DNA from 3 places in the Streptomyces sp. NPDC007164 genome. Region 3 is predicted to be linked to each of the others. Evidence: riboswitches for the same ligand, from Rfam matches in the RefSeq annotation. Region 3 holds a riboswitch; each other region holds the start of a gene.
What was found. A riboswitch is a leader RNA that binds a small molecule or an ion and turns the genes downstream of it on or off. The one in region 3 is predicted to bind cobalamin.

Region 1: it holds a riboswitch for cobalamin, as region 3 does, so the genes downstream of both, metE (5-methyltetrahydropteroyltriglutamate--homocysteine S-methyltransferase) here and cobN (cobaltochelatase subunit CobN) in region 3, are expected to answer to the same signal.
Region 2: it holds a riboswitch for cobalamin, as region 3 does, so the genes downstream of both, ABZ622_RS32625 (prenyltransferase/squalene oxidase repeat-containing protein) here and cobN (cobaltochelatase subunit CobN) in region 3, are expected to answer to the same signal.

The regions. Positions count from the first base shown of each region.
Region 1 is NZ_JBEYFB010000028.1:7,822-11,073, reverse strand. Features, by position in the region: gene metE (5-methyltetrahydropteroyltriglutamate--homocysteine S-methyltransferase) at 1-1,479, opposite strand, end outside; cobalamin riboswitch at 1,641-1,857, opposite strand; gene ABZ622_RS28190 (histidine phosphatase family protein) at 1,972-2,571, opposite strand; adenosylcobalamin (AdoCbl) riboswitch at 2,681-2,828, shown strand; gene ABZ622_RS28185 (CbtB-domain containing protein) at 2,832-3,047, shown strand; gene ABZ622_RS28180 (CbtA family protein) at 3,075-3,252, shown strand, end outside.
Region 2 is NZ_JBEYFB010000039.1:30,551-33,802, reverse strand. Features, by position in the region: gene ABZ622_RS32630 (SCO2322 family protein) at 1-663, opposite strand, end outside; gene ABZ622_RS32625 (prenyltransferase/squalene oxidase repeat-containing protein) at 660-1,934, opposite strand; cobalamin riboswitch at 2,044-2,179, opposite strand; gene ABZ622_RS32620 (MBL fold metallo-hydrolase) at 2,351-3,252, opposite strand, start outside.
Region 3 is NZ_JBEYFB010000021.1:83,389-86,640, reverse strand. Features, by position in the region: gene ABZ622_RS24730 (precorrin-8X methylmutase) at 1-17, opposite strand, end outside; gene cobG (precorrin-3B synthase) at 99-1,427, opposite strand; cobalamin riboswitch at 1,474-1,623, shown strand; gene cobN (cobaltochelatase subunit CobN) at 1,694-3,252, shown strand, end outside.

The sequences.
Region 1 (3,252 bases), on a different contig from region 3:
ATCGATGCCCGCCGCCTCCTGGAAGGTGATCACTTCCTGGATCTCGGCCTCGATGCGTTTGTCGTACGCGGCCGCGTCGATGTGTCCTGCCGTCAGATCGGCTCGTGCGGTGCGCAGTTGGGGCGTCTGCGGGAACGACCCGATCGTGGTCGTCGGCAGCGGCGGAAGCCGGAGGCGGTCGCGCTGGGCCACCGCCCGCTGCGGATAGGGCAGTTCACGGCGCGCGTCGGCCTCCGTGACGGCCGCGGTGCGGGCCCGTACCGCCGGATCATGGGTGATCGCGGAGCCTGCCCGGGAAGCCAGATCGGCCCGGTTGGCGGCGAGTTCGGCGGCGATCGAGGCGGTGCCCCGGGCGAGCCCCCTGGCGAGGGTGGCGATCTCGGCCGACTTCTGCCGGGCGAAGGCCAGCCAGCGCCCCACCTGTGGGTCGATGTCGCGCTCGGCGGCCAGGTCGAGGGGCACATGCAGCAGTGAGCAGGAGGCCGCCACATCGACCCGTCCGGCCAGACCGAGCAGGGTGCCGAGGGTGGCCAGGGACTGCTGGAGGTCGTTGATCCACACGTTGCGGCCGTCGACGACCCCGGCGACCAGCCGCCTGCCCGGCAGACCGCCGACCCCGGCGAGATCCCGCAGATTGGCGGCTGCCGGACCGGTGAAGTCCATCGCGAGACCCTCGACCGGAGACTTCGCCAGTACGGCGAGTGCGTCACCGAGCCGGTCGAAGTACGAGGCGACCAGAAGCCGCGGCCGGTCGGCGAGCGCACCGAGATCGCGGTAGGCGCGGGCGACGGCGTTCAGCTCCGCGGGGGAACGGTCCTGCACCAGCGCGGGCTCGTCGAGCTGAACCCACCGGGCACCGGCCGCACGCAGATCGGCCAGCACCTCGGCGTACACCGGCAGCAGCCGGTCGAGCAGGGTCAGCGGTTCGAAGTCGGCGGCGACACCGGGAGCGGGCTTGGCCAGCAGCAGATAGGTCACCGGACCCACCAGCACCGGCCTGGCGTCGTGCCCGAGCGCCAGCGCCTCCCCGAACTCCTGGACCTGCTTGGTGGAGTCGGCGGCGAAGACGGTGTCGGGGCCGAGCTCCGGCACCAGGTAGTGGTAATTCGTGTCGAACCATTTGGTCATTTCGAGGGGCGCCACGTCCTGCGTACCGCGCGCCATCGCGAAATAGCCGTCCAGCGCGTCGGTCGCGACGGCTTCACGGTGCCGGACGGGCACGGCACCGACCATCACGCTGGTGTCCAGCACATGGTCGTAGTACGAGAAATCGCCGGTCGGGACCTCGTGGATGCCGTCCTCGGCGAGCCGTTGCCAGTTGGCGCGGCGCAGTTCCTCGGCGGTCTCCCGGAGGGCGGCGGCGGTGACGCGGCCCTTCCAGTACCCCTCGACGGCCTTCTTCAGCTCCCGGTCGCCCCCTTGGCGGGGGTAGCCGTACACGGTGGCCCGGGCTGCCGCGGCTGCGGACTCGGTGGTCACGTGACTCTCCTTCGCGAGCGTGTCCTGGTGCGACCCCGGGACGGATCGCAGGCGCGAAGGGATGACGGACCGGGCGGATCCGCGGCGTCGTGCCGACGCGCGTGACCTGCCCGATATGTACGCCGACCCGCCCACGAGGTCACCGGGATCACCGTGCGCGTCCGACGCGCACGGGCAGTGGCAGGTCTTCGGACTCGCGGGCGCGTCTCGCGTACGAGACACCTACTGGCCGTCGCTTCCCGGACCCGTCGGGTCCAGTGCTCGATGACGGCGGTCGTTCCCACTCACCGCTGCGGGGCAGTCCCGGATTCCCACCGGGTTCCCTCTTGCGACGCGCCTGCCTGACTGACAGGGCGAACCAGCTGCACCCACCACCATAGGGGGTCCGCTCCGGATCCTGGACAGTGAATTCGGATCGGCAGGATCGGCAAGGCGGGCAGGATGGCATCGGCGGGCCGGCCGGCCGTATCGGAGCGGACCGGATCGGCCGGATCAGACGGCGGGGCCGGGCGCGGGGGACAACTGCTGCCCGCACCGCAGGTTCCACCGGCCGGAACGGCCGCTGAGCGCGGTCAGTGTCAGCGGGGCGACGTCCAGCCGCCAGAACGCCTCCACCGGCAGTGCGAGTGCCCCGACGACCACCGCCCGGACCACCGCCGGCTCGACGACCGCCAGCACGCGGCGGCCCCCGCCGTCCTCGGCTGATTCCAGCGCCGCCAGCCAGCGTCCGGTCCGGGCGCGGAGTTCGAGCAGGGACTCGCCGCCGTGCGGAGCCGCCGAAGGGTCGGTCAGCCAGGCCGAAACAGCCGCCGGCTCGGCCGCGCTCACCGCCGCCAGCCGCCGGCCGCTCCACCGGCCCATGTCCCAGTCGCGGACGGCCGGTTCGGGCCCGGCCCGCAGCCCCAGCGCGTCGGCCGTCCCGGCGCATCGTCCGGACGGCCCGCGCAGATACCGGTCGGCGTCGGGCACCCCTGCCGCGACGGCCCCCGCTCGGCGGATTCCTGCCGCGTCCAGTGGCGCGTCACCGTCGAAACGGGCCTCGCGCAGCGCGGCGTTGATCGCCGGTGAGATCAACATCACCTGAACCGTCATGACCCGGTCAACTCCCTGAACTCCGGCCCCTTGGTGCGCCCACCATGGCATCCGACCGGTCGGGCCCGGTCACCGGCACCATGGCGGCACTTGTCCCCAAGCGGTATGGTCACGGCGAACATGACGTAGGTGTGACGGAAGTCCGGTGAGAATCCGGCACGGTCGCGCCACTGTGAACCCGCACCTGTGCGGGAAGTCAGACCCAGCACCCACGTCTCAGGCACCACGATCGGGACGCGTGTTCCCCAGGAGGTTCTGTCATGGCACAGACTGCTGCCCCCGCCACCGCCATTCCGGCGATCACCCCCATCTCCCTGAAGGCCATCGCCCCCTGGGCGGTCTTCTTCGGCATCCTCATGCTCGTACTGCTGTACTTCGTCGGCGCCGAGCAGGGCGCCACCGCGGTCATCTCCGGCGAAGGTGTCCACGAGTGGGTCCACGACGGCCGCCACCTCCTCGGTTTCCCCTGCCACTGACGTACCGTCCGATCCTGGGGAAACCTCATGAACTCCATATCTGTCAGAGCCCTGCTCGTCCGCGGCATGCTGGCCGGCCTCGCCGCGGGCGTACTCGCACTGCTGGTCGCCTACTTCCTCGGTGAGTCGCGTGTGGACGCGGCCATCGCCCTGGAGGAAGCGCACAGCCACCACCATGACGGCGGCGAGGAACTGGTCAGCCGCA
Region 2 (3,252 bases), on a different contig from region 3:
GAGCACCCCGGCGGACGGGCCGCCGCCGGAGCCGCCCGAGCCGCTGGAGGCCGCGGACCCGGCCGGTGACGTGGAAACGGAGGCGGAGGCGGCCGAGTCGGGCGTGCCGTTCCCGTTCCCGTTCCCGCTGCCGTCCCCGCTGCCGTTTCCGTCGCCGGAGACCTGTTCGCCGCAGCCCGAGCCCGGGTATCCGGCGATGGCGCAGAGCATCGCGTCGCTGCTGTAGCGCAGCGGCTTCGCCACCGAGGCGAGTGCCTCCGCGGCGCTCGCGTCCGGTCCGACCCGTGCGCACGCGGTGCGCGGCGCGGGCGGTGTCTCACCGGCCGGGGCGTCCGCCGCCGTGCCCGGGTCGATGACGAGTGCGATCCGCTTGGTGCCGTCCTGGGCCGGGGTGTCCGCGCAGATCTTCGTGAAGTCGGCCGCGCGGCGCGGCTTCGCCGAGTCCTGGGAGTCCTCGCTGACCGAGAACCGGAAGCCCTGCACCGCCCCGTCGTCCGGCCGGACCAGCGACGGGCCCTGGGTGGCGTACGTCCAGCCGGATCCGGAACCCTCCCAGAACGACCAGTACCGGTACCCGGCCGCCTGGGCCGGTCCCGCGCCGAGCACGGCCAGGACGGCGCCCAGGACCACCAGCAGCGCGGTGGTCCGTCCCACGCGCCTCACGGCTGCCTGCTCTTCCGGCGACCGCTGGTCAGGAAGAACGCGATGGCCGCGAGGACGAGGCCGATGCCGATGTACCACCACACGCCCCCGATCACGTCGTCGCCGCTGTGGACCTGGTCCTTCTCCGTGGCCTCGTACCCGGTGTCGGCGGACGGGTCGGGCGTCACGACGGCGGCGGGCGCGGGGCCGGCCGCGTTGAGCCGGGCGACGAGGTCGACGCCGCCGAAGTCCCGGGCGTTGTTGCCGGTCGCGTGGGCGGCCAGGATCAGCTGGGCGTAGGCGGCGGGGCCGCTCTGGGCGGCCCAGTCCGCGGAGTTCTTCTTCAGCCAGTCGACGGCTCCGGCCGCCTTGTCCTGGTGGCCGGCCGCGGAGAGCGCGACGACCGCGTCCGCGGTGTTGCCGAAGTCGGGCTGCGGGGTGGTGTCGGTGGCACCGGGCATCGGCGCCAGGTTCAGGTGACCGCTGCCGGCGAGGGCGTCGGTGAGGTAGTGGGCGCCGTTCTGCGCGGCCTGCTCGGGCGTGAGCCCGGAACCGGGCCGGCAGGTGGGTGCCTTGCCCGCGGCGTTGTTCCCGACTGCCAGGGCCTTGCCCATCGTGCCGAGCACGGCGGCCGCGGTGGCGTCCGCGTTCGCGGCGAGCCCGCCCTTCTTGTCGGGCTGGTACGCGAAGGCGCCGCCGTCCTTGCCGCCGCACGGGATGGCGAGGGCGAGCAGCGGGTCGTAGGGGGTCTTGCCACCGGGGGTCGTGATGTCCGTGAGCCGCTGCCCCTGACGGGCGAGGGCGCCGATCACCAGAGAGGTGGAGTTGGCGTCACTGGGCGCACCCGCGGTGTAGCCCCAGCCGCCGTCCTCGTTCTGTACGGACTTCAGCCAGCGCACCGAGTTGTTCACGGTCTCGCGGTGCCCGCCGACCTCGACCAGCGCCTGGGCGGCGGCCGCGGTGGCATTGGTGTCCCGCACCGTCTTGGCGTCGCACGGCTTGGCGGTATCGGGCCGGTACGCGGCGTAGGAGCCGTCGGCGCACTGCTGACCGATCAGCCAGTCCACCGACTTCGCGGCCGGGGTGACCCCTTCGAGCCGCTGCGCGAGGAAGGCCAGCGACTGCCGCCACACACCGTCGTAGGTGGGGTCCTTCGTGCCGTACAGCCCGGACGGCAGCGCGACGGAAGGCGAGGGCGAGGGGGACGGCGCTGCCACCGCGACCGGCGCAGCGGCCGCGCAGAGCACGGCGGCGGTGGCGGCGAGCGTTGCTGCGCTGCGACGTACGGTCATGGCGGGCGGGGCCTCTCCTGCGGGGTGAACCGGGCACAGGCACGCTCAGGCACCAGGCTCCGACCTCGTGTACCTCGACGGTGCCGACCACCGGGGGATCCGGTGGTCCGAGCCGGTCACGACCGCGGACAGGGCATTCCGACTCACCGCCTGCGAAGACGGTTCACGGCTGCGTGGTCAGTGCCGGATTCGCACCGGCTTCCCCCTGAACGGGCATGATGACGACCCGCACACTCTACCGGGCGGCACCGACCGGGCTCCGGGCCGGGAGGAGCGCCCCGGACGTGTCACTACTCACGTACGCGTCACCACACACGTACGCGTCACCACACGCCCCGCGACGTACGTCACGCACCCAGCGACGCGCATCACACCCATCGCTCATCACTCATCGCTCATCACTCATCGCTCATCACTCACACCGCGACATACGTCACCGGCTCGCTCCCCGGCACCGCCTCCGCGCGCCCGAGCTTCACCAGCCGCCGCAGATGCGCCTCCGCCTCCGAGACGGCGATGTTCCGGGAGCCGTGCGGGATCTGCTCCCAGGGCCGGTTCCACTCCATCCGCACGGCCAGCTCCCACGGCGTCAGCGGCTCCGCCAGCAGCCCGAGCAGCCCGGTCAGCCGCTCCTCGTGATGCCCGAGGAGCTCCCGTACGCGTCCCGCCGCATCGGTGAAGGCGTACTGATGGGCGGGCAGCACCTCGGCGGCCCCGAGCCTGCCGATGCGCTCCAGCGAGTCGAGGTAGTCGCCGAGAGGATCGGTGACCGTGGCGTCGTCCGGGTCCTCGTACAGCCCGATGTGCGGACTGATCCCCGGCAGCAGATGGTCTCCCGAGAAGAGCCGCCCCCGCCCCGGCAGATTGCCCGGGTGCTCCTCCTCCAGGTGCAGGCACACATGCCCCGGCGTGTGCCCCGGCGTCCAGATCGCCCGCAGCCTGCGCCCCGCCAGGTCGAGCAGCTCACCGGGCACGATCTCCCGGTCCGGGAGCGCGGCACGCAGCCCCGGCAGCGTCCGCATCCTGCCCCCGTCGGCCGCGGCGGCCCGCAACGGCGCGAGGTGCTCCTCGGGCGCTCCGACCGCGGTGAGCTTGGCCGCGAGATACGTCAGCCACCTGCCGGGTTGGGACTCCCGGGTACGGCGCACGATCGCGGTGTCCGCCGCATGCATGGCGATCCAGGCCCCGGATGCCTCGCGCACCTGCCCGGACAGCCCGTGGTGGTCGGGATGGTGGTGGGTGATGACCACACCGTGGATGTCGGCCATCTCCGTACCGATGGCGGTGAGGCCGGCCCCGAGAGTGTCCCAGGCCTCGG
Region 3 (3,252 bases):
TTCTCGTACTGGTGCACAGTGCTTTCGCTTTCTTCCTCGGGCGTGCAACGGTCGGGTACAGCAGGTACTGCGAGTACAGGGGAGCCGCGCGTACGGAATCAGCCGCGCGTGCCGCGGGCCGAAGCCACCGCTTCGGCGAGTCCGCCAGGGCTGTCGGGGGGGCTGGGGACGCTCACCGGTGCGCCCCGCTCCTCGCCCCGAACGACGGAGATCCGGTGTCCGCCGGGGACGGCGACCACATCGACCCACTCGCCGCGGGGATGGCCGCACCGGCGTTCGCACCCGGACCAGTACACCGGCAGCAGGCCCACGGGCCCCACCACGGCCGCCGCCCGGGCCCGCACATCGGCCAGCGATTTCGCGCAGCCGGGCCGGCCGATACAGGCACCCACCCCGGTCCAGGGGGAGTCGGGTCCGACGACGAGGCCGGCGGCCCCCAGTTCGTCCAGCAGCCCCGCAGCCCGCCGCCGCTCCACCCCCGGTACGACGACCCCGCGCCACGGGGTCAGCCGCAATTCACCACGTCCCCGCTGCCGGGCCGTGTCCGTCAGCGACCGCCACTGCGCCGGGGTGATCCGCCCCAGAGGGATGCCGACGGACAACGCCGCCCGGTCGTGCGGGCCGGTCACCATGCCGGGGGCGGGGCCGTCCGAGCCGCGCGGACAGTCACGGACCTCGGTGGCGGCGGTGCCGGGATCCGCCTCCCGCAACCGCCGTACGACCTCGTCGAGAAGGGAGCCGGCGCCACCGGGCAGGTCCGACACCCGCCAGGCACCGGTGCCGGACGCCCGCTCCAGGAAAGTCTCCGCAGCCATGAGGGCGGCCCGCGGCGCCTGCGCACCGGGTATCCGCACCACGGTCCGGGCCGTGCCGATCCGAAGCAGCGCCACTCCGCCGTCCTGCGCCAGCAGCGTCACATCGCCGCCCAGCGCGTCCACATCGCCGCGGCCGTCGTCGAGCACGAACAAGAACCTGCCGGAGAGCCCGGCCGTCCGCTCGCCCGCGCACAGCAGCGCGTCCAGCGCCCGGAGCCACGCTCCGACGTCCGCCGCTCCTTCGCCGTCGAGCCCCGAGAGCGGCGACGCCACGACGTTGCGTATCCGCTCGTGGCGGGCGGAGGGCAGCAGTCCCGCCTCGCCCAGCCGGTCGGCCAGTTCGCCACCGCAGTCGGGGCTCAGCCCGCGCAACTGCACATTGCCTCGCGAAGTGAGATGCAACTCACCATCGCCCAGTCTCTCCGCCACCACACCGAGGGCATCCGCCTGCACCGCGGTCAGCAGACCACCGGGCACCCGGACGCGGGCCAGAGCGCCGTCGTCCGCCCGGTGCAGCCGCAGCGTGCCGGGGCAGGCGTCACCGCGGTCCCGGGCAGACGAGTCTGCGGGCAGCGAAGGCGAAGTGGCAGGTGGGGGCATGGCGGCGAGCATACCGACCATCTGAACAGAACCGTATGTCCTCCATCGGTGACCGGCCCTTACTATGCCTATTGACGGGCCATCCGGCACGTCGTCGCCACAGACGGCGACAGGGGAGGAAGTCCGGTGCGATTCCGGCACGGTCCCGCCACTGTGAACCCGGCCCCGGCCGGGCGAGTCAGGAACTCCCTTCCCCGCCGCTCGACTCCGTCGAGCTGGGGAGACTCCATTCCGACACCGCCCGGGGCGTGGACACCCCGAGGAAGGCCCGACGCCGCATGATCCTGCTCCTGTCGACGTCCGACACCGACCTGCTCAGTGCCCGCGCCTCGGACGGCCCGGTCTCCTACCGCTACGCCAACCCCTCCCGGCTCCCGCTCCAGGACCTCCCGCAGCTCCTCGACGGCGTCGACCTGGTCGTCGTACGTCTCCTCGGTGGCGTACGCGCCTGGCAGGACGGCCTCGACCAAGTCCTCGCCACCGGACGCCCCGTCGTCGTCCTCACCGGCGAACAGGCCCCCGACGCCCAGCTGATGGCCGCCTCCACGGTCCCCATCGGCATCGCCGCCGAGGCCCACGCCTACCTGGCCCACGGCGGCCCCGCCAACCTGGACCAGCTCGCCCGTTTCCTCTCCGACACCGTCCTGCTCACCGGCCACGGATTCGCACCGCCCGCCCCGGCACCCTCCTGGGGCCCGCTGGAGCGCACCGCCCGCCGCACCGACGGCCCGGTCGTCGCCGTGCTCTACTACCGCGCCCATCACATGAGCGGCAACACCGCGTTCGTGGACGCCCTGTGCGGCGCCGTCGAGGACGCCGGTGCCCGCGCGCTGCCGCTGTACGTCGCCTCGCTGCGCACCCCCGAGCCCGAGCTGATCGACGCGCTGCGCGCCGCCGACGCCATCGTCACCACCGTCCTCGCCGCCGGCGGCACCCGGCCGGCCGAGGCGTCGGCGGGCGGCGACGACGAGTCCTGGGACGCGGGCGTCCTCAGCAACCTCGACGTCCCCATCCTCCAGGCGCTCTGCCTCACCGGATCGCGCACCGACTGGGAGGACAATGACGAGGGCGTCTCCCCGCTCGACGCCGCCAGCCAGATCGCGGTCCCCGAGTTCGACGGCCGCCTGATCACCGTGCCGTTCTCCTTCAAGGAGATCGACGAGGACGGCCTGCCCGCGTACGTCGCCGACACCGAGCGCGCCGCCCGCGTCGCCGGGATCGCCGTGCGCCACGCCCGGCTGCGCCACATCCCGGCCGCCGAGAAGCGGATCGCACTGGTGCTGTCCGCCTACCCGACCAAGCACTCCCGCATCGGCAACGCCGTCGGCCTCGACACCCCGGCCAGTGCCGTCGCCCTGCTGCGCCGACTCCGAGACCAGGGATACGACTTCGGTACGGAGGAGGTCCCCGGCCTGGTCTCGGGCGACGGCGACGAGCTGATCCGGGCACTGATCGAGGCCGGCGGCCACGACCAGGAATGGCTCACCGAGGAGCAGTTGGCCCGCAACCCGGTCCGTATCCCCGCCGCCGACTACCGGCGCTGGTACGCGACCCTCCCGGCCGAGCTCCGCGAGGCCGTCGAGCGGCACTGGGGCCCCGCCCCGGGCGAGATGTTCGTGGACCGGTCGAGCAACCCGGACGGCGACATCGTGCTCGCCGCCCTGCGCCGGGGCAATCTGCTCATCCTCATCCAGCCGCCGCGCGGCTTCGGCGAGAACCCGATCGCGATCTACCACGACCCCGATCTGCCGCCCTCGCACCACTACCTGGCCGCCTACCGCTGGATCGCCGCTGCCGCCGACGACAACGGCTTCGGCGCCGACGCGATGATCCACCT